One region of the Actinomadura sp. 21ATH genome, then DNA from elsewhere that is predicted to be linked to it. Evidence: riboswitches for the same ligand, from Rfam matches in the RefSeq annotation. Region 1 holds a riboswitch; each other region holds the start of a gene.
What was found. A riboswitch is a leader RNA that binds a small molecule or an ion and turns the genes downstream of it on or off. The one in region 1 is predicted to bind cobalamin.
Positions count from the first base shown of each region.

Region 2: linked by a shared signal. The riboswitch ahead of ACA361_RS17215 ((2Fe-2S) ferredoxin domain-containing protein) and the one ahead of ACA361_RS38930 (ribonucleoside-diphosphate reductase subunit alpha) in region 1 are both predicted to bind cobalamin.
Region 3: linked by a shared signal. The riboswitch ahead of ACA361_RS22740 (CbtB-domain containing protein) and the one ahead of ACA361_RS38930 (ribonucleoside-diphosphate reductase subunit alpha) in region 1 are both predicted to bind cobalamin.
Region 4: linked by a shared signal. The riboswitch ahead of ACA361_RS30830 (VWA domain-containing protein) and the one ahead of ACA361_RS38930 (ribonucleoside-diphosphate reductase subunit alpha) in region 1 are both predicted to bind cobalamin.

Region 1 is NZ_JBGNUR010000024.1:98,512-103,429, reverse strand. Features, by position in the region: gene ACA361_RS38935 (ribonucleotide-diphosphate reductase subunit beta) at 1-128, opposite strand, end outside; gene ACA361_RS38930 (ribonucleoside-diphosphate reductase subunit alpha) at 125-2,428, opposite strand; cobalamin riboswitch at 2,519-2,792, opposite strand; gene ACA361_RS38925 (hypothetical protein) at 2,897-3,493, shown strand; gene ACA361_RS38920 (YcnI family protein) at 3,604-4,329, shown strand; gene ACA361_RS38915 (copper resistance protein CopC) at 4,326-4,889, shown strand.
Region 2 is NZ_JBGNUR010000005.1:19,801-24,718, reverse strand. Features, by position in the region: gene ACA361_RS17235 (hypothetical protein) at 1-122, opposite strand, end outside; gene ACA361_RS17230 (ABC transporter ATP-binding protein) at 357-1,166, opposite strand; gene ACA361_RS17225 (FecCD family ABC transporter permease) at 1,163-2,248, opposite strand; gene ACA361_RS17220 (ABC transporter substrate-binding protein) at 2,254-3,234, opposite strand; gene ACA361_RS17215 ((2Fe-2S) ferredoxin domain-containing protein) at 3,239-3,544, opposite strand; cobalamin riboswitch at 3,657-3,864, opposite strand; gene ACA361_RS17210 (hypothetical protein) at 4,421-4,918, shown strand, end outside.
Region 3 is NZ_JBGNUR010000007.1:272,420-277,337, forward strand. Features, by position in the region: gene ACA361_RS22735 (LuxR C-terminal-related transcriptional regulator) at 1-1,679, opposite strand, end outside; cobalamin riboswitch at 2,002-2,190, shown strand; gene ACA361_RS22740 (CbtB-domain containing protein) at 2,221-2,445, shown strand; gene ACA361_RS22745 (CbtA family protein) at 2,445-3,191, shown strand; gene ACA361_RS22750 ((2Fe-2S)-binding protein) at 3,180-3,872, opposite strand; gene serA (phosphoglycerate dehydrogenase) at 4,329-4,918, opposite strand, start outside.
Region 4 is NZ_JBGNUR010000013.1:189,326-194,243, reverse strand. Features, by position in the region: gene ACA361_RS30855 (LLM class F420-dependent oxidoreductase) at 1-61, opposite strand, end outside; gene ACA361_RS30850 (DUF397 domain-containing protein) at 157-357, opposite strand; gene ACA361_RS30845 (helix-turn-helix transcriptional regulator) at 354-1,196, opposite strand; gene ACA361_RS30840 (ATP-binding protein) at 1,384-1,938, shown strand; gene ACA361_RS30835 (TetR/AcrR family transcriptional regulator) at 1,954-2,649, opposite strand; cobalamin riboswitch at 2,783-2,916, shown strand; gene ACA361_RS30830 (VWA domain-containing protein) at 3,014-4,918, shown strand, end outside.

The DNA of each region.
Region 1 (4,918 bases):
TCGGAGGCGAGATCGACCTCCTCGACCGTCCAGGTGTTGCGGATGGCGGCGCGGTAGCGCTCGTAGAAGTCGGGGTAGCGCATGGGCCGCAGGGTCAGGTCCATGCCGGGGTCCAGCAGCAGGCTCACTGGCACGCCTCGCAGGTCTCGGGGTTCTCAAGGGAGCACATGACCGCTTCCGTAGGGGAGACGGTCGTCTGGGCGATGCGCGTCGCCGGGCGCGAGCGCAGGTAGTAGGTCGTCTTGAGACCGCTGCGCCACGCGTACGCGTACATCGAGGAGAGCTTGCCGATCGTGGGCGTCTCCAGGAACAGGTTCAGCGACTGGCTCTGGTCGATGTACGGCGTGCGCGCCGCGGCGAGGTCGATCAGGGCCTTCTGGGGGAGCTCCCAGGCCGTCCTGTAGAGGGCGCGCAGTTCCTCGGGGAGGTCGGTGAGGCCCTGGACGGACCCGTTCGCGCGCTTGATCGCGTCCCGTACCGGCGGCGTCCACAGCCCGAGCGCCTTGAGGTCGGCGACCAGGTAGCCGTTGATCTGCAGGAACTCGCCCGACAGCGTCTCGCGCTTGAACAGGTTGGACACCTGCGGCTCGATGCACTCGTAGCAGCCCGCGATGGACGCGATCGTCGCGGTCGGCGCGATGGCGATCAGGAGGGAGTTGCGCAGGCCCACGTCGGCGATCCGGGCGCGCAGGGCGTCCCATTCGGCCGTCCGGGACGGGCTCGCGTCCGGGAAGTGGTCCAGGTGCAGCCGCCCGCGGGCGGTGCGGGTGTGCTCGTACTCCGGCAGCCGGCCCAGCTCCTCGGCCAGGTCGGCGGACGCCCCGTACGCCGCGAGCGCGATCTCCTCGGCGATCCGGGTCGAGAGCGCGCGGGCCTCGGCGGAGTCGAACGGCAGCCGCAGCTTGAAGAACACGTCCGCCAGGCCCATCACGCCCAGCCCCACCGGCCGCCAGCGCCGGTTCGCGCCGGCCGCCTCGCCGGTCGGGTAGAAGCCGCGGTCGATCGTCCGGTCCAGGAAGCGCACGGCGGTACGGACGGTCGCGCGCAGCCGCGCCCAGTCCACCCCGTCCGGGCCGGTGTGGGCGGACAGGTTGACCGACCCGAGGTTGCACACCGCCGTCTCCGCGTCGCCCGTCACCTCCAGGATCTCCGTGCAGAGGTTGGACAGGTGGACGACGCGGCCCGGCGTGGCCGTCTGGTTGCAGGCGCGGTTGGCGGCGTCCTTGAACGTCATCCAGCCGTTGCCGGTCTCCGCAAGGGTCCGCATCATCCGGCCGTACAGGCGCCGCGCCGGGACCTGGCGCACGTACCGGCCGTCCTCCTCGGCCTTCCGGTACGCGGCGTCGAACTCCTCGCCCCACAGGTCGGTGAGCTCGGGCACCTCCTTGGGGTCGAACAGCGACCACGTCCCGTCGGACTCGACCCGGCGCATGAACTCGTCCGGGATCCAGTTCGCGAGGTTGAGGTTGTGGGTGCGGCGCGCGTCCTCGCCGGTGTTGTCGCGCAGCTCCAGGAACTCCTCGACGTCGGCGTGCCACGGCTCCAGGTACACGCACGCGGCGCCCTTGCGGCGGCCGCCCTGGTTGACGGCGGCGACGGACGAGTCCAGCGTCCGCAGCCACGGGACGATCCCGTTCGACAGGCCGTTGGTGCCGCGGATCAGCGAGCCGCGCGACCGGACCCGCGACCACGAGATCCCGATGCCGCCGGCGTACTTGCTGAGCCGGGCGACCTGCGCGTACCGCTCGTAGATCGACTCCAGCTCGTCCCGCGGCGAGTCCAGCAGGAAGCACGACGACAGCTGCGGGCGGCGGGCCGCGGAGTTGAACAGCGTCGGGGAGCTGGGCAGGTACGACAGCGTGCTGAGCAGGCCGTACAGCTCCGCCGCCTCGGCCACGGTGTCGGAGAGGCCGACAGCGACGCGCAGGAGGAAGAACTGAGGGCGCTCCAGTACGCGGCGGGTGCTCGGGTGGCGGAGCAGGTAGCGGTCGTAGAGGGTGCGGAGGCCGAAGTACTCGAACCGCTCGTCGGCGGCCTCGTCGACCAGCGCGTCCAGCTCGGCGGCGTGCGCGGCGGCGAACGCCGCGGCCGCGTCCGACAGGAGCCCCTCGCGGTGCGAGGCCGCCACGGACTCCGCGAACGTCCGCACGCCCTCGGCCGCGGTCTCCTCGGCGATCTTCGCCGCCAGCAGCCGGGCGGCGACCCTGGAGTACGCGGGCTCGGCCGCCACCAGCGCGGCCGCCTCGGCGACGGCGCGGTCGCGCCGCGCCGCCTCCCCGGTCTCCCCCCGTACCGCCGCCAGCAGCGGCCCCGGCTCGGCGCCGGGCAGACCGGCGCAGGCACGCTCGATCGCGGCGCCGATGTCGCCGCCGTCACCGTCGCCGGACACCCCGGACGGGCGCGGTGGCGCCGTGAGTTGCCGTGTCACGTACTCGCTCTCCCCTTGAGATCGGCCCGCGGGCAGGGGAGGAGGACAGCACGGCAGGCCGCCGCGCGCCCACCGGCCTCCCGCGAAGCCTGGACGTCCATCAGTGCGGGCAGGTCTTCGGACTCGCGGGCACCGCGCGTCCCCCTCCGGGCCTCCCGGAAGGAGCGCGCGACCTAATGACCGTCGCTTCCCGGCGCACCGTCACGGTGCGCCAGTGCTCTATGACGGCGGTCGTTCCCGCTCACCGCTGCGGGGCAGTCCCGGAATTGGGCGGCCCGCGACATCGGGCCGCACCGCACCGGGTTCCCTCTTACGACGCCCGCACCGCGATCGGCACGGGCGAACCAGCACGATCATGACCCTACATGTGGCGGGGGCCGATTGCGACAACACTAGATGTTGGGTCGCCATACCGATCCCGGGGGGTGTGTAGAGATCACCGGCCGCGGGTGGGACGATGTTCGCGCCATGTCCCCGCACCCGCCGCGTCCCCTCTTCCGTACCTCGCGGGCGGTGGTCTTCACCACCGTCTGCGTGACGCTGGCGACCCTCGGGCACTCCCTCACGTCCACCGCGACCATCCCGTACTGGGCGGTCGCGGCGGGCTTCGGCGGCGTCCTCGCGGTGACGCTGGCGCTGGCGGGCCACGAGCGCTCGCTGCCCACCCTGCTCGGCGGGCTGCTGGGCGGCCAGTTCGCGCTGCACAGCCTGTACGCGGGCGCCGAATGCACGACCGTCACCGCGACCGGGCACCACGCGATCGCGGTCACGCCGGACTCCGGCGGCGGATCGGGGACGGCGATGACGCTCGCGCACGTCGCGGCGGCGGTCGTCTCGGCCTGGTGGCTGCGGCGCGGCGAGCGGGCGGCCTGGTCGCTGGCCCGCCGGATCGCCACCGCCCCGGCCCGGGTCCTGATCGCGATCGAACCCGCCACCGCCCCGCCGCGCACCGCGCCGGTCCCGGTGGAGGAGACCCCCGCCCGTCCGAGCGGGCGGATCCTGCGGCACGAGGTCGTGCGCCGGGGCCCGCCGTGCCGTTCGAGGGCGCTCGCGCTCGCCTGCTGAGCCCCCGGCTCGTCGCGCAGGCCGAGCCGTCGAGTGCCGTACGCCACCGGACCGTGCGCCCGTCCCGGGCCCGTCCGGCCTTCACCCGTACGCCTCGAACGGAGATTTCCATGTCCCGGACCACTACCGGCATGTCACGGCATATACGCAGATCAGCCGCCGTCGCCGCGCTGGCCGCCGTCGCCCTCACCGGCCTGGCCACCGGCGCGTCGGCCCACGTCACCGCCGACCCCCGGACCGCCGAGCAGGGCTCGTACACCAAGGTGTCCTTCCGGGTGCCGAACGAGCGCGACAACGCGCGGACCACCAAGCTCGTGATCGAGATGCCGTCCGACCCCGTGATCGAGCACGTGTCGGTACGGCCCGTGCCCGGCTGGAAGGTCGAGGTCGAGCGCGCCAAGCCGCCGAAGCCCGTCAAGACCGAGGGCGGCGAGCTCACCGAGTACGTCTCGAAGATCATCTGGACCGGCGGTGAGATCGAGGCCGGGCGGTTCGAGGAGTTCGACGTCTCGATGGGGCCGCTGCCCGCGAACGCCGACCGGGTCCTCTTCAAGGCCGCGCAGACCTACTCCAACGACGAGGTCGTGAACTGGGACCAGGACCCCGGCGACGGCTCCAGCGAGCCCGAGCATCCCGCTCCGTACCTCAGACTGACACCGAAGGCCGCGGCCGAGCCGGTCGCCGCGAACGCCGCGAACGGCACGACGCCGGCGGCCGCCGCGTCCCCGGCCGGCGACGGCACGGCCCGGCTGCTCGGCGGCCTCGGCCTGGCCGCCGGAGTGATCGGGATCGGCGTCGGCGCTCTCGGCCTCACCCGCGCAAGGAGGAAAGCATGAGGTTCCGCAAGATCACCCTGGCGATCGCGCTGGTCGGGGCGGTGCTCGGGCTCGGCGCCGCGCCCGCCTGGGCGCATGACGCGCTGAAGTCCTCCAACCCGGAGAAGGGCGCCGAGATCGCGTCGCCGCAGGAGATCGAGCTGACCTTCACCGGCACCGTCCGGGTGCCGCAGATCGTCCTCACCGGGCCCGACGGCGCCAAGCACGGCGCCGGGGCGGCGCGGGCGGTCGACAACAAGGTCACCCAGGCGGTGGACGGGACGCTCCCGAACGGCGAGTACACGGTCGGCTGGCGCGTCGTCTCCAGCGACGGCCACCCGATCACCGGCAGCTTCAAGTTCTCGGTGAAGGGCGGCCCCGCCGCGGACCCGTCCGCGGCGGCGTCCGCGGATCCCGCCACGTCCGCGCCGTCCACCCCGTCCGCGCCCGCCACCACGCGGGCGGCGGGCGAGGAGGAGAGCGGCTCCTCGTCCGGCTGGCTGTGGATCGGCGTGGCCGCCCTGGTCGTCGCGGTCATCGCCGGCGGCGTGTTCTGGGCGCGGCGCCCCGGCGAGGACTGACGCCGGCGGCCCGCGCTCCCGAGCGCCGG
Region 2 (4,918 bases), on a different contig from region 1:
CCGGCCAGCTGCCGGCCCAGGGCGCACAGCCGAGCCTCACCCCACTCCAGCCAGGCCGAGGTCAGCAGCACGCTCACCGCGTGCATCAGCAGCATCCCCAGGCCCGGAGGGCCGTGATCCATCGCCTCCAGGCCACCACCTCGTGCCCGTCCCGCTCGTACACGTGTCGTCGTACGCAGCACGTGCCCGCGGAGTTCACCGTCCGCCGGCGACGGCCGGGACGGACATGCCCGGCGGAGCCGCTCACCCGGCGCGCGGCCGACGAGGACGCCGTGCGCGACCGCGCGGAACGGGGCGGGGGACCGCAGCCGGGCGGCGCACGCGTCGATCCGCTCCGGAAGGCCGGTGGCGTAGCGTCATCGGCCTTCCTCCCGCCGCTCGGCGTCGCGTTCGGGAAGGACGGTGATCTGCTGGAAGCCGGTACGCGGGTGTGCGGCCACCTCGGCGTCCACGCGGTAGACCCGGGCCAGCAATGCGGGCGTGAGCACCTCGGCGGGCGTCCCGTCGGCGACCAGGCGGCCGCCGTCCAGGACGCAGAGGCGGTCGCAGTGGGCGGCGGCGAGGTTGAGGTCGTGCAGCGCGACGATCGTGGTGGCCTCCAGGCGGCGGACCAGCCGGAGAGCGTCGATCTGGTGGCGCAGGTCGAGATGGTTGGTGGGTTCGTCCAGGACGAGGGTCCCGGTCCGTTGGGCGAGGGCGCGGGCGATCAGGACGCGCTGCTTCTCGCCGCCCGACAGCCGGTCGAACGGGGCGTCCACCAGGTGCGCGGCCTCCATCTCGGCGAGCGCGGCGGTGATGAGGCCGCGGTCGGCCGCGTCGTCGCCCTGGAAGGCGCGCTTGTGCGGGGTACGGCCCATCGCCACCACGTCGTAGACGGTCAGCTCGAAGTCGCCGGCGGAGTCCTGGAGGACGGCGGCCAGCCGCCGCGCGAGGCGTTTGCCCGGCATGCGCCAGATGTCGTCGCCGTCCAGGAGGACGCGTCCGGAGGTGGGACGCAGCGCGCGGTAGAAGGTGCGCAGCAGCGTCGACTTGCCCGCGCCGTTGGGACCCACCAGCCCCACGACCTCCCCGGGCGCCACCTCCAGCGAGACGTTCTCCACCAGGGGACGGCCTCCCGCCACGACCGTCACCTCCTCGGCCCGCAACGTCTCGGGCCCGCCGGTCACCGGGCCGCCTTCCGCCGCATCAGGAACAGGAAGAACGGTCCGCCGACCAGGGCGGTGAGGATGCCCACCGGGATCTCCTCGGGGCTGATCAGGGTGCGGGCGACCAGGTCGGCGGAGACCAGGAAGGCCGCGCCGAGCAGCGCGGCGGCGGGCAGCGCGCGGCGGTGGTCGGCGCCCACCAGCAGCCGCACCACATGCGGCATGATCAGGCCGACGAAGCCGATCGAGCCGCTGACCGCGACGACCGTCCCGACCATGAGGGCGACCAGCACGAACATGGCGGCGCGGAAGCGGTGCACGTCCAGGCCCAGCGCGGCGGCGGCCTCCTCTCCGGCCAGCAGCAGGTTGAGCGGCCGGGACAGGCCCAGCAGGACGGCCGTGCCGGCGAGTACGGCGGCCGCCGGGATCCACAGCACCGTCCAGGTGGTGCCGGCCAGCCCGCCGAGCGTCCAGCGCAGCGCCGCCTCGGCGCCGTGCGGATCATCGGAGGTGATGACCAGGTAGCTGGCCACCGCCGACAGGACCTCGGCGGTGGTGACGCCCGCCAGCACCAGCCGTACCGTGGTCATCCGCCCGCCGGCCCGGGCCAGGAAGTACACCAGGACCAGCGCCAGCAGCGCCCCGGTGAACGCGGCCAGCGGCAGCGAGAACGCCCCGAACCAGGACACGTGCAGCACCACGACCAGGACCGCCCCGACCGTCGCGCCGGACGAGACCCCCAGCAGCATGGGATCGGCGAGCGGGTTGCGCACCAGCGCCTGGAGCGCCATGCCGCACACCGACAGGCCCGCGCCGACGACCGCGCACAGCAGGACGCGGGGGAGCCGGACGTCCAGCACGATCGTCGCGCGGACGGGCGTCCAGTCGGGGGCGGCCAGTGCGGGATGGATCCGATGCAGGAGGATGCCCCAGACCTGGTCGGGCGGGACCCGTACCGACCCGGCGGCGATCCCGGCCGTCGCCGCCGCCAGCACCAGCGCGACCAGCGCCGCCAGCACCAGCGCGTAGGGGACGCGCCGCCGGGACCGGGGCGCGCCCGCGCCGTCCGTGGCCGGGGCGCCGGCGGCGCGCGGTTCGGCCAGGTCGGTCACCTGAAGCGGTCCGGGTGCAGCTGCCGGGCCAGCGAGTCGACCGCGGCCGCCACCCGCACGCCGGTGACCGTGGACGACAGCGGCAGTGTCGCGAACCGCTCGTTCTCGATGGCGGGGACGTCCTTGAGCGCCGGGTTGCCCAGCAGGAACCTCTTCTTGTCCTCGGCGGACCGGTCGCCGTAGTCGTAGATGAGGATCACGTCGGGTGCGCGCTCGGCGAACTGCTCGAACGAGACGTCCCCGTAGGGCTTGTCCACGTCGGCGAACAGGTTGGTGCCGCCGGCCAGGCGGATCATCTCGTTGCCGATCCCGGCGCCGCCCGCCGTGAACACCGTCTTCTCGCCGCTGTCGTAGACGGCCACCTTGACCGGGGAGACGCCCGACAGCCTGCCCCTGACGCCGTCCAGGACGGCGCGCAGCGAGGCGATCCGCCGGTCGGCCCGGTCCGGGACGCCGAAGATCTTGGCGAGGGTCCGGAGCTCTTCCTCGACGGTGGCCATGGTGACCGGCCCCTCGGGGCACTCCTCGCCGTTGAGGTGGGTGTCGATCCCGGCCTTCTTCAGCGCGGCCCGGGAGCGCCCTTCCTTCTCCTCGAAGGCGCTCTTCCAGCCGCCGTAGACGAAGTCGGGCTCGGCCGCCAGCAGGGTCTCGAACGAGGGGTACTCCTTGGAGATCACCTTCACCCGGCCGTAGGCGGCCTGGAACTCCGGCAGCACCCTGTCGTCGAGGTATCCGGTGCCCACCATCGACTTCTCCAGCCCGAGCGCCAGCATCACCTCGGTCGCGTGCTGGTTCAGCGACACCGCGCGCTGCGGCGGCCGCTGGTACGTCGTGGTCACCCCGCAGCTGGCCACCGTCACCGGAAACCCGGACGGCGGCGCGCCCCCCGGCCCGGCGGTGGCGCGCTCCGTACCGCCACCGCATCCCGCCACCAGCAGCACCGCCGCCAGCACCACGCCGGGGCGCATGCGGATCATGACATCACCTCTCACGGTACGAACCGGCCGCCGGACGTCGCGGCGGCGTGAAGGAGTACAGGTCCAGAACGGCGGGAGGCTCGGCGAGCCCGGGACCGCCGGCGCGCACCCAGGCGACGATGTCCTCTGTGGCCGCGGAGTCGTTCACCAGCCCCAGCCACACCGGCCGCGCGCCCCGCGCGCGGCCGGCGGACGAGGGCTGCACGACGATGACGTTGGCCCGCTCGCACACGTCCAGGCAGTGCGAGACACGGACCGGGACGGCCTCGGTCAGCCGCGCCAGCTGGTCGTCGTGATCGATGCCGGTCACCTTGGGACGGCCGCAGCAGCAATCCCGGCACACCGTCACCCGGCACGGTGCCGGGCCCGGAGAACCCACGGGCATACAGCCCCTCCTCTCTGGGGAGATCCGCCCCAGTTCCATCGAGGAGGCGACCGCGTGAGTCTCCTGGCTCTCGGGTCAACGCTCGTCCCGGCCTTCCCGCCCGCGTACGCGGGCAGTGGCATGGTTCGGGATCCGCTCGCCGATCACAGTGGCGGGACCGCGCCGGATTCGCACCGGCTTCCTCGTCCGCCGTCGCCTACACCGCACATGGTGTCACATGCGGCACTTGCACAATAATCGCAACAAGGTGGAACCCCGTCGCGCGGAGCGCACCGCCCGGTCAGGAGGCGCGACCGCCGCTCGTAGACGCTGACATGGCGCCGGCCGGAGGCGGTGTACGGCTCGCCCCACCGTTCGCGCAGGCCGAGGCCCGCGACGCGCGCCATGAGGTCGAACTCGGGCGGATGCGCCAGGCGCAGCCGCCTCGGCGATCAGCTCACGACCCCAGCCGGCACGACCCACAGGTCGGATGCCCAGGACCTCCCCGAATGACGGCCGCCCAGCAGCCTGACCGCCACGGCGAAGCCCATGCAATAGGAAAAGCGCAGTGAGGTCGAGAAGTTGATCGCCCGAGGCGCCATGAGTCGCCGGGGAGAAGGAGGAGATCAACTCCTCGCCTCTCCCAGGGGCCTGTCGGACGGGGCTGTTTTTCTACGTCCGGGAGAATGGCCGGTCGGACGGCATTGGGGCCCTTCGGCCCTAGGAGCGGTACCCGAATCCGCCTACTTTCATGTTACGAAATCAAGAGCCACGTCATCGATGGGATCAATGCTGCCCGATTCTCCTTAAAAGGAGGTACTCATGACCGAGCACATTCTGCTGTTCGAGGGCACGTGCGGCCGCTGCGGGCGCCTTGCCGCCGAGGTCGTGGAGGTCTCCGCGGGCAGACTGGACGCCGTGCGGCTCACCGATCCGCGCGCTGCGCGGTGGGCGGCCGACGCCGGCGTCGAACTCCCGAACCGGCCCGCCCTGGTGGTGCTGTCCGGCCCCCGTCCCCGGCTGCTGACGGGGAGGAGAATGGTGTCGGCGCTCGTACGGCTCCTGGGCCCGCGGCGCAGCATGGCAGTCCTCAGGGCGCTCGGCGAGGATCACGCCGAGGACGACGGAGGACGACGGAACTTCCTGCGTACCGGCCTGATCGGCCTGGGCGTGGTCGCCGGCTCGGTCATCGTCCCCGGGACCGCGCACGCTCGATCGGCGCGGAAGTTCACCCCCGACGAACAGGCGGCCATCCGGCGCCGGATGGCGGGCTACGACCGCATGGACGCCGTCCGCGCCCGCCTGCGGGAGCACGGGTTC
Region 3 (4,918 bases), on a different contig from region 1:
TCGGCCGCGTCCAGGTAGCCCGCGAACAGCGACGCGCCCGCGCGCGCGTCGCCGAAGGCCGCCACGAGCGTGGGCATCTCCCGCAGCAGCGCGGAGGGCTCCCGGAGCATCGCGTTCGACAGCGCGACGGCCTCGCCGTACGCCCCGGTCAGCATCAGCCGCAGCGCCCGGCCCGCCGCGATCAGCTGCGCCGCCCGCTGGACCGGCTCGCCGCCCGCGGCGGCCTCCTCGCGCTCCGCCTCGCCGAACCGCGCGGAGTAGACGCGCGCCAGCGACCGGTAGGCGATGATCTCCTGGCGGTGCTCGGCGGCGGCCGTCCGCGCCAGGCCCTCCGCCAGGAGCGCGTCCGCGCGGTCCGGCTCGCCCAGGCCCATGCCCAGGTTGAACGCCCGGACGGCGGCGTGCGACGCCCGGGTCGCCTCGTCCATCGGCGCGTCCGCCACCCGGGCCAGCCGCTCCTCGGCCTGCCGGTGCCGGCCCGCCATGAGCAGCACGGGCGCGACCAGGACGGTGACCGCCGGGTCGGCGCCCGCGGCCAGCACCGCCTCGGCGCACCGCACGGCCAGGTCGATGTCGTGCAGGCTCCACGCCTGGCGGCAGCCGGCCAGCAGCAGGCCGGGATCGGCGGGCACGCCGGCGTCCAGCCGCCACAGCGCGACCTTGAGCACGTCCCCGTGCCGCCGCATGCCGGTCGCCTCCACCGCGGACGCGAGCGCGGCCTTCCGGTCCCGGATCCGCGCCGGGTCCGCCCGCTGCCGCGCAACCTCCCCGTACAGCGGGTGCGCCGGGCGCACCTCCAGCCGGTGGCCGGCGGCGGCCGAGGTGACCAGGTGCCGCGCCTCGGCCCGCTCGATCGCCTCCTCGGACGTCAGCGCGGCCAGCGTGGCGGCGCCCAGCGGCTCGCCGAGCGCCGCGTACTCCAGGACGTCGCGCTCGGCGGCGGCCAGGGTGCCGAGCCGTTCCTCCACCAGCCCGCGCAGCCGGGGGCTCAGCGGCAGGTCGCCGTGCCACCGCCAGACCCCGCCGGCCGCCTCCAGCCGCCCCTGGTCCAGGCCCGCCTGCACCAGCTCGCGCAGGAACAGCAGGTTGCCGCGGGTGCTGTGGTGGAGCCGCCGCGCGGTCGACTCGGCGAGCTGGCCGCCCAGCGCGGCCTCCACGACCGCCTGGCTCTCGGCCAGGGTCAGCGGGACCAGGTCCAGCCGGCGGGCCAGATCGTCCTTCCAGAGCGCCGTCACGGGGTCGGGGGCCGGCTCGCCGGCGCGCACCGTCGCCAGCACCCGCGCGTCCCGCTGGAGCACCAGGTGGTGCACCAGCGCCGCCGACGCCGGGTCGAGCAGGTGCGCGTCGTCGACCGCCACCAGCAGCGGGCGGCCGCCGGCGAGCGCGCGCACCGCCTCCGCGGCCCGCCGCATCGGGTTGACCGCCAGGTCCAGCGCCTCCACGGCCAGGACGTGCCCGAACGCCCCGAACGGGATCGCCGCCTCCGCAGTGCTCCCGCCGAGCCGCAGCACGGTGAACCGGGCCGGCTCAAGGCGCCGCAGCGCCTCGCCGGCCAGCCGGGTCTTGCCCACCCCGGCGTCCCCCGCGACGACCACGCCCCGCGCCTCGCGCGCGCTCAGCAGGGCGCCCATCTCGTCGAGCGTCGACGTACGGCCGGTGAACGGCCATGAGGTCCGCACAACAGGGATCGTACGGACGCTCACCGCGCGCCACCAGACGATGCGCGCGGGACCGCCCGGGGAATCGCTCAGGGAATTGAGTAGGGGCTACTCATGCACACCCGGCGCCGTCGCGGCACTCTCGATGGTGCGGGACCTTTCCGGGACGTGGGAGCTTCCGGAACGGCCGCGCGAGGCACCGGCGGCGGCCGGCCGAAACAACGCCGCCGCCGGGGCGGGAGGGGGCACCGTCCGCATCTCCAGCGGGGGGAGATACGGGTGGCGCCCCCTCCCACATATGTCTCACCTGTGCGCACCGCGCTTGACTTGGAAGCCCGGCGAAGGGAACCTCGGGGCGACAAGTTCACATTCGAGGCGACGGTGCGCAGGAACCTGGTGCGATTCCAGGACGGTCCCGCCACTGTGACCAGGGAGCCTCCCCCGCACGCGACCACGGCCGTACCCGGCTGGAAGGTCGGAGGGTGGCGATGATCTGGGAGTCAGGAGACTGACCCGTCGTCCTCCCGCTACCGGGGCGAGTGCACCCCGTGAGGAGACCCCGATGTCGCAGGCCGACATGGCACGGCAGGCCGTTCCCGAGGCGCCGCCCGTACGGCGCGTACCCGTGCGCGAGATCCTTCCCTGGGCGGTCCTCGCCCTGGTCCTGGGCGCCGCGCTGCTCTACTTCACCGGCGCCGAGCAGGGCGCCACCTCCCTCTTCGGCGGCACGTGGGTGCACGAGTTCACGCACGACGGCCGGCACCTGCTCGGCTTCCCCTGCCACTGATGCGGGCGCTTCTCATCCGCGGCCTGCTCGCCGGCCTGGCCGCCGCCGCGGCGGGCCTCCTGGTCGCCTGGATCTACGGCGAGCCGCAGGCGGACAAGGCGATCGCGTTCGAGGAGGCGCGGGCCGCGCACGCGCACGCGGGGCACGGCGCCGAGGAGGAGGTGGTGGTGAGCCGCACCGTCCAGCGGACGAGCGGCCTCATCACGGCCATGGCGTTCTACGGCGTGGCGGTCGGCGGGCTGTTCTCGATCGCGTTCGCCTTCGCGTACGGCCGGATCGGCGCGCTCGGCGCCCGCGCCACGGCGGCCCTGGTCGCGCTGGGCGGCTTCACGGCTCTCGTGCTGGTGCCGTTCCTGAAGTATCCGCCGACGCCGCCCGCCGTGGGCGCGCCCGAGACGATCGGGGGCCGTACCGCGCTGTACTTCGGCATGGTCGCGCTGGGCGTGCTCGCCACCGCCGCCGCGGTGGTCGTCTTCACCCGGCTGGCGCCGCGGCTGGGCGGCTGGAACGCGGCGACCGCCACGGCCGCCGGGTTCGCGGTCGTGGTCGCGGCCGTCTTCCGGCTCACGCCGCGGCCGGACGCGGTCGCCGACGGGTTCCCCGGCACGGTGCTGTGGGACTTCCGGATCGCCTCGCTCGGCGTCCAGGTCGTCCTGTGGGCCACGCTGGGCCTGCTGTTCGGCGCCCTGACGGAACGGTCGCACCGCCGGGAGGCGGCTTCGCGGAAGGAGCCGCTAGCGGCGTAGCAGGGCGCAGTCGCCGCACATCTCGCCGCCGGGCGGCACCCGGTAGTAGAGGCAGCAGCTGCGCCGGACGAAGCCGTGCCGGCCGAACTCCCCCGTACCCTTCAGCGGCTCGCGCGCGAGCAGCTCGCGGACGAGGGCGGCGGCCGGCGCGGCGACGCCGGGGCGCAGGCTGCCGGCCAGGGCGGACGCGGCGTTCCCCCACATCAGCCCGTCCGCCAGCCGGACGACCTCGCACAGGGCCGCGCGGAGCGGTTCGAGGTGCCGCCGCACGACCTCCGCGTGGACGAGATCGGCGAGCGCGGCCGGACCGGCGGCCTGACGGCCCGCGGGATCGGCCAGCCACAGCGCGATCGGCGCGCCCGGCGCCCACCGCCAGTGCAGGCCCGACAGGTCCGGTACGGTCCCGAGCGCGGCGGCCGCGATCACCGGCGACCAGAGCCGCGACGCGAGCCCCTGGAAGAGGATCGACGCCGCGACGCGCCGCTCACCGGTGCCGAGCCGCCGCCCGTAGGCGTCCACGAGCCCGTCCAGCCGGGCGGTGTCGGGCTCGGGCAGCGGCCGCCAGGTCGGATCGGCCTCCTCGGCCGGATCGGTCCTGATCTCGAAGAACGCCCCGAGCGCGGCGACCTCGCCCAGCACCCCGGCGACGTCCCGCGTCCCGATCCGTTCGACTCCGGCCACCGCGCCACCCTAGCCGTTCACTCGTGGCGTGTTGCCCCCGCGGAGGGGGCGCCGCGGGGCGACACGCCACGAGTCGACCCGGGGGTCACTTGGCGGGGCGGCCGCCGTTGTCGCGGCGGTCCAGGGCGGTCTGCAGCGCCCGGGCGGCCTCTTCGGCGGCGTCGTCGGGCGTGGCGGAAACGTGGGTGTTCATGCGTACTCCAAGGCTTCGCGGAAGCGAGAAGATCGAAGGGCTTACGGCCGAGCGCTGACTCCGCGACGGGGGTGGCCCGCCTGTCAGGCCCCGTCGCGGCAGCGAAGGATCACTACGAAGCGCCGCATGTCACCGGCCACGTTACCCGCATGTCAAGGCGCCTGTCTTGACCCGTGGCCGAACTTCCCACATGGTGAGACGCCACCGCCGTGGCCCCGGACGGGACCACGGCGGCGGCGAAGCGGATCACAGCGGGCGGGGCGTCAGCCCTCCAGGTCGACCCGGCGGCCGCTCTCGGCGCCCACCTCGGCCTTGATGGCGTCCACCAGGTCGGCGGGCACCGGCGAGTCGACGGTCAGCGCGATCAGCGCGCGGCCGCCCTTGGCGTCCCGGCCGACCTGCATGCTGGCGATGTTGACCCCGGCGTCGCCGAGCAGCCGCCCGACCACGCCGACGATGCCGGGCCGGTCGGAGTAGACGAAGAACGCCATGTGCTCGGTCGGCACCAGCTCCATCTGGTAGCCGTTGACCTCGATGATCCGCTCGATGTGCTTGGGGCCGGTGAGGGTGCCGGACACCGACACCACCGAGCCGTCCGCCATCGTGCCGCGCACCTGGACGACGTTGCGCCAGTCGGGGCTGTCCTCGGTGGTGGACAGGGTGACCTCGACACCGCGGTCGCGGGCCAGCAGCGGGGCGTTGACGAACGTCACCGCCTCCTCGATCACGTCCACGAACACGCCCTTGAGCGCGGCCAGCTCCAGCACCTTGACGTCGTGCTCGGCGATCTCGCCGCGGACCACGACCTCCAGCCGGACCGGCACGCCGCCGGCCAGCGCGGTGAAGATGCGGC
Region 4 (4,918 bases), on a different contig from region 1:
GGTCCTCCGGGTCGCGCTGCCAGTAGCCGGTGTTGATGCCGAGCTTCAGTTCCGAGGTCATGGCGCGATAGTAGAACACGTTCTACTTTCGGTGGAAGGGCCGGAACGGTGAGGGGCCGCGGCGGATCGCCGCGGCCCCTCGGATCGCTTCCTCGCTCAGACGGTCCTGATGCCCTCAAGCAGGGCCCGCCACTGGTCCGGCGTGAAGCTCAGAGCCGGACCGGACGGGTCCTTGGAGTCGCGGACCGCGCGCCGGCCGCCGGTGAGCGCCGCGACTTCGACGCACTGGTTGCCGCTCCCGCTGTAGGACGACTTGCGCCAGCGGGCCCGGGTGAGGTCACCATCGGGGTGGTTCACTTGCTGCTCCTTGCTGCCTCGGCGATGAGGTGCGCGGAATCCTCTGGGGGAAGGGCGGCCGCCGCGACGCGGTCGAAGCGGTCTCCATGTGTTGCTATTGCCTCGGCGCTTTCGAGATAAACGTCGCCCATGGTGCCCTCTACGTAGGCGATATCGGGGTCCGCGGGGTTCGGGAACGAAAGTATCGTGAAACGTCCGTCAAGTCCGGCATGTGCTCCCGTGTCGTACCGGAGGATCTGGATCTCGATCCGCGGCCGGGCCGCGAACTCCAGCAGCGCCTCCAGCTGGGCCCGCATGACCGCCGGCCCGCCGATCGGGCGGTGCAGCACGCACTCGTCGAAGACCAGGTGCAGCCGCGGCGCCTCCTCGCGGTCCAGCAGCTTCTGCCGGGCCTTGCGGGCGTCGATCCGGCGCTCGATCTCGGTGGGGCCGGGCAGCATCCGGCCCGCCGTGATGACCTCCCGCGCGTACGCCTCGGTCTGGAGCAGCCCGTGGATCAGCTGCGTGTCCCAGGCCCGGATCCGCGACGCCTCGTCCTCCAGCGCCACGTAGCTGCCGGTGAAGACGTCCGCGTAGGCCGTCCACCAGCCGCGCTGGCCCGCCTCGCGGGCCAGGTTGATGAGGGCGTCCCGGTCGGGGCTGGGGACGCCGTACAGGTCGAGCAGGTCGGCGATGTCGCCGGGCTTGGGGCGGGTCTGCCCCGTCTCCAGCCGGGAAACGGTGGCCCGCGACCAGTCCAGCCGGTCCGCCACCTCTTGCAGGGTGAGCCCCTGCGTCTCTCGCAGCCTGCGCAGCTCGCGGGCCAGCCGGCGGCCGCGCACGGTGGGGCGATAGGTCATGGGCCGAGAGTCTCTCTATTCGGTCGGTGCCGTTCAAGGCATACGAGCAAGCCGGTAACGGCAATCTCGCGAAGCGTGTTGCGGAACTGAGAATCTCACGCGAAGCTGTGCTCATGTGACCGAACGGAAACACTCAGTGACCGTGCGGTTCACCACCGCGCACCACGGAACTACACGGGAGGATCCCGTGAAGACCTCGCCAGAGACGGCCGGCCTCGCCGGTCACGCCCCGTACCCGCCGGCCTCCCTCGGCGACGCCGTCCCCCTCGCACCGACCGTCCCGCCACAGGTCCCGACCGCCGCGGTCCCCGCCGCGCCGCCGTCCGGTGGCCTGACCTGGACGCTGCCGGCGGGCCCCGCCTGCGCCGGCCACGCCCGGTCCACGCTGGCCGCGGCGCTGGCCGAGGCGGGCGTGCCGCGCGCCGCCGCCGGCGACGCGCGGCTGATGGTCAGCGAGCTGGCCACCAACGCCCACCAGCACGCCCGCGAGCACGGCCCGCACGAGCTGTGGCTGTACGCGGGGCCGCCCGGCGAGCTGCGGTGCGCGGTGTTCGACCGGCACGCGGCCACGCTGCTGCCCGCCTACTCCTGGACGTCCGGCGACTACGGCCGCGGGCTCAGCATCGTCCGCGAGCTGTCGGACGGCCGCTGGGGCATGCTGCGCACGTTCTCGCGCCGCGCGCCCGGGGTGCCGGGCAAGGCGGTCTGGTTCGCGGTGCCCGGCGAGGCCCGGCTGCCCTGACGGCGGCCCCGGCCGTCAGGCGCCGGCCGGGGCCGCCGCCGCGTCGCCGGCCTCGGCCCCGTCTCCCGCTTCGGTTCCGGCCGCGCGGGCGTCCTCGACGGCGGGGGCGATGTCGGTCAGCAGCGCCAGCAGCGAGCGGGACAGCAGCGTGTACACCTGCCCGCGGTCGAGGGTGCCCTCCTGGAGCCACTGGCGGGTGGCCGCCTCCGCCAGCCCGGAGTACGTGCGCAGCACGGCCCGCAGCGTGCCGGTCGGCTCCATCCGCAGCACGGCGAGCATGTGCTCGACCGTCAGGTCGCGGAACCGGTTGACGATGTGCAGGAGCTGCGGGTCGCGCCCGAACCCCTCGGCGTCCACCGCCGCGAACCAGGTCGTCGCGTTCCCCTCGGCGGCCTCCAGGAAGAGCCGGACGCACAGGTCGACGGCCTCCTCCAGGGAACGGTTCTCGTCCGGCGGCGGGGCCACCATCGCGGCCGCGCCGGACAGGTCCCGGACGACCTCCAGGAACAGCTCGCGCTTGGTGCCGAAGTAGTAGTGCAGGAGCCCGCGCCGCACCCCGGCCTCCGCCGCGATCGCGGACGTGGAGACCTCGGCGTACGGCAGCTCGGTGAACATCCGCCGCGCGACGCCGAGGATCTGGTCGCGCCGCTCGTCCGGGGACAGCCGCTGGTAGCGGCGGGAATCCGGGCTGCGGGAGGGTGACTGGGCCACCCGGACAGCCTATGCGGCGGCGCGACCGGCGGGCCCGCCCCGGGGCTCGCGCGGGGCCCGCCGCGGCGCTGTCACCTGGGCGCGACTTGGGCCGGTCAGGGCGGTATGCCATCCTGTGCAGGCGACGGAAGCGGAGGAACCCGGTGCGAATCCGGGGCTGTCCCGCAACTGTGACCATGGGGAGCTCCCCCTCGAAAGCGGCCACGGCGTCCCGCCAGGGACGCTGGAAGGCCGAGGGGGAGCGGCGATCCGGGAGCCAGGAGACTCCGGCCGTCGTGGCGGGCGCTCCGGTGCCCGCGAACAGCCGCCACGGGCGTGGACACCCGAGGGAAGGACGATGAGGCATGCCCTGTCTGATGGGCCGATGAGCCGTGCGCGCGCCGCCGCGGCGCGCTACCCCTTTTCCGCCGTCGTCGGGATGGACGACCTCAAGCTGGCGCTGCTGATCAACGCGGTGTCCCCGGGCGTGGGCGGCGTGCTGGTACGGGGCGAGAAGGGCACCGCCAAGTCGACGATCGTCCGCGCGCTGGCCGATCTGCTGCCGTCGACGCGGGTGGTGGCGGGCTGCCGGTTCGCCTGCGACCCGCGCGACCCCGATCCCGGCTGCCCCGACGGCCCGCACCCGGTGTACGACGCCGAGGACGAGGACGGCGGGGCCGGAACGGCCGGCGAGGGCGGGGACGGATCCGGCGCGCCGGTCGAGCCGCCCGGGACCGAGGAGCGCCCGGCGCGGCTGGTCGAGCTCCCCGTCGGCGCCTCCGAGGACCGCCTCACCGGCTCCCTCGACATCGAGCGCGCGCTCACCGAGGGCGTGAAGGCGTACGAGCCGGGCCTGCTGGCCGCCGCGCACCGCGGCGTCCTGTACGTCGACGAGGTCAACCTGCTGCACGACCACCTGGTGGACCTGCTGCTGGACGCGGCGGCGATGGGCGAGTCGTACGTCGAGCGCGAGGGCGTGTCGGTCCGGCACGCCGCGCGCTTCCTGCTGGTCGGCACGATGAACCCGGAGGAGGGCGAGCTGCGGCCGCAGCTGCTCGACCGGTTCGGGCTCACGGTCGAGGTGGCGGCGACCCGCGATCCGGCCGAGCGGGCGGAGGTCGTCCGGCGCCGGCTGGACTTCGAGGAGGACCCGGTGCGGTTCGCGGCCGGGTGGGCGCTGGCCGAGGCGGAGCTGGCCGCCCGGATCGCCGCCGCGCAGTCCCGGCTGCCGCGGGTGGAGCTGACCGACGCCGCGCTCCGCCAGATCACCGCGGTGTGCGCCGCGTTCGAGGTGGACGGGTTGCGCGCCGACCTGGTGACGGCGCGCGCCGCGATCGCGCTGGCGGCCTGGCACCGGCGGACCGTGGTGACCGCCGAGGACGTCCGGACGGCGGCCCGGCTGGCGCTGCCGCACCGGCGCCGCCGCGACCCGTTCGACGCGCCCGGCCTCGACGAGCGGCGGCTCGACGAGATCCTCGACGAGCACGCCGCCCCGGAACCGGAGCGGCCCGAAGCCGAGCCCGAGCCGCGCCCCGGGCCCGAGCCGCGGCCGGAGCCGCCGCGCGACGGCGAGGACGGCGGCGGCGAGGGGCCGCCCGAGGACGACGGCCCGGACGGCGACGGCGGCGGCGGTCCCGGCGGTGGCGGGCGGCCGGACGATCGGCCCGGCGGCGCGCTCAGCGTGCTGGACGCCCTGCTCAGCGGCCGTCCCGTGACCGAGTCCGACGGCGAGCGACCCGCCGACGAGCGGCACGCCCCCGAGACCGGCGAGTCCGGCCGCCCGGACGGGACCGATCCCGCGCCCGCCGACGCCGCGTTCCGGCCCCGGCTGTTCACGGTGCCGGGGACCGGCGCGGGCGCGCCCGGCCGCCGCTCCAAGGCGCGCAGCCCGTACGGCCGCGTGTCCGGCGCCCGCCCCGGCGCGCGCGGCCTGCACCTGGCCGCCACGCTCCGCGCCGCCGCCCCGCACCAGCACGCGCGCGGCCGTACCGGCGCCGGGATGATCGTCGCGCCGCCCGACCTGCGCGAGGCGGTACGGGACGGCCGCGAGGGCAACCTGGTGCTGTTCGTCGTCGACGCCAGCGGCTCGATGGCGGCGCGGCACCGGATGCGCGCGGTCAAGGGCGCGGTGCGCAGCCTGCTGCTGGACGCCTACCAGCGCCGCGACAAGGTCGGCCTGATCACGTTCCGCGGTACCGGCGCGGAGGTCGCGCTGCCGCCGACGTCGTCGGTGGAGGCCGGGGCGCGGCGGCTGGACCGGCTGCCCACCGGCGGCCGCACGCCGCTGGCG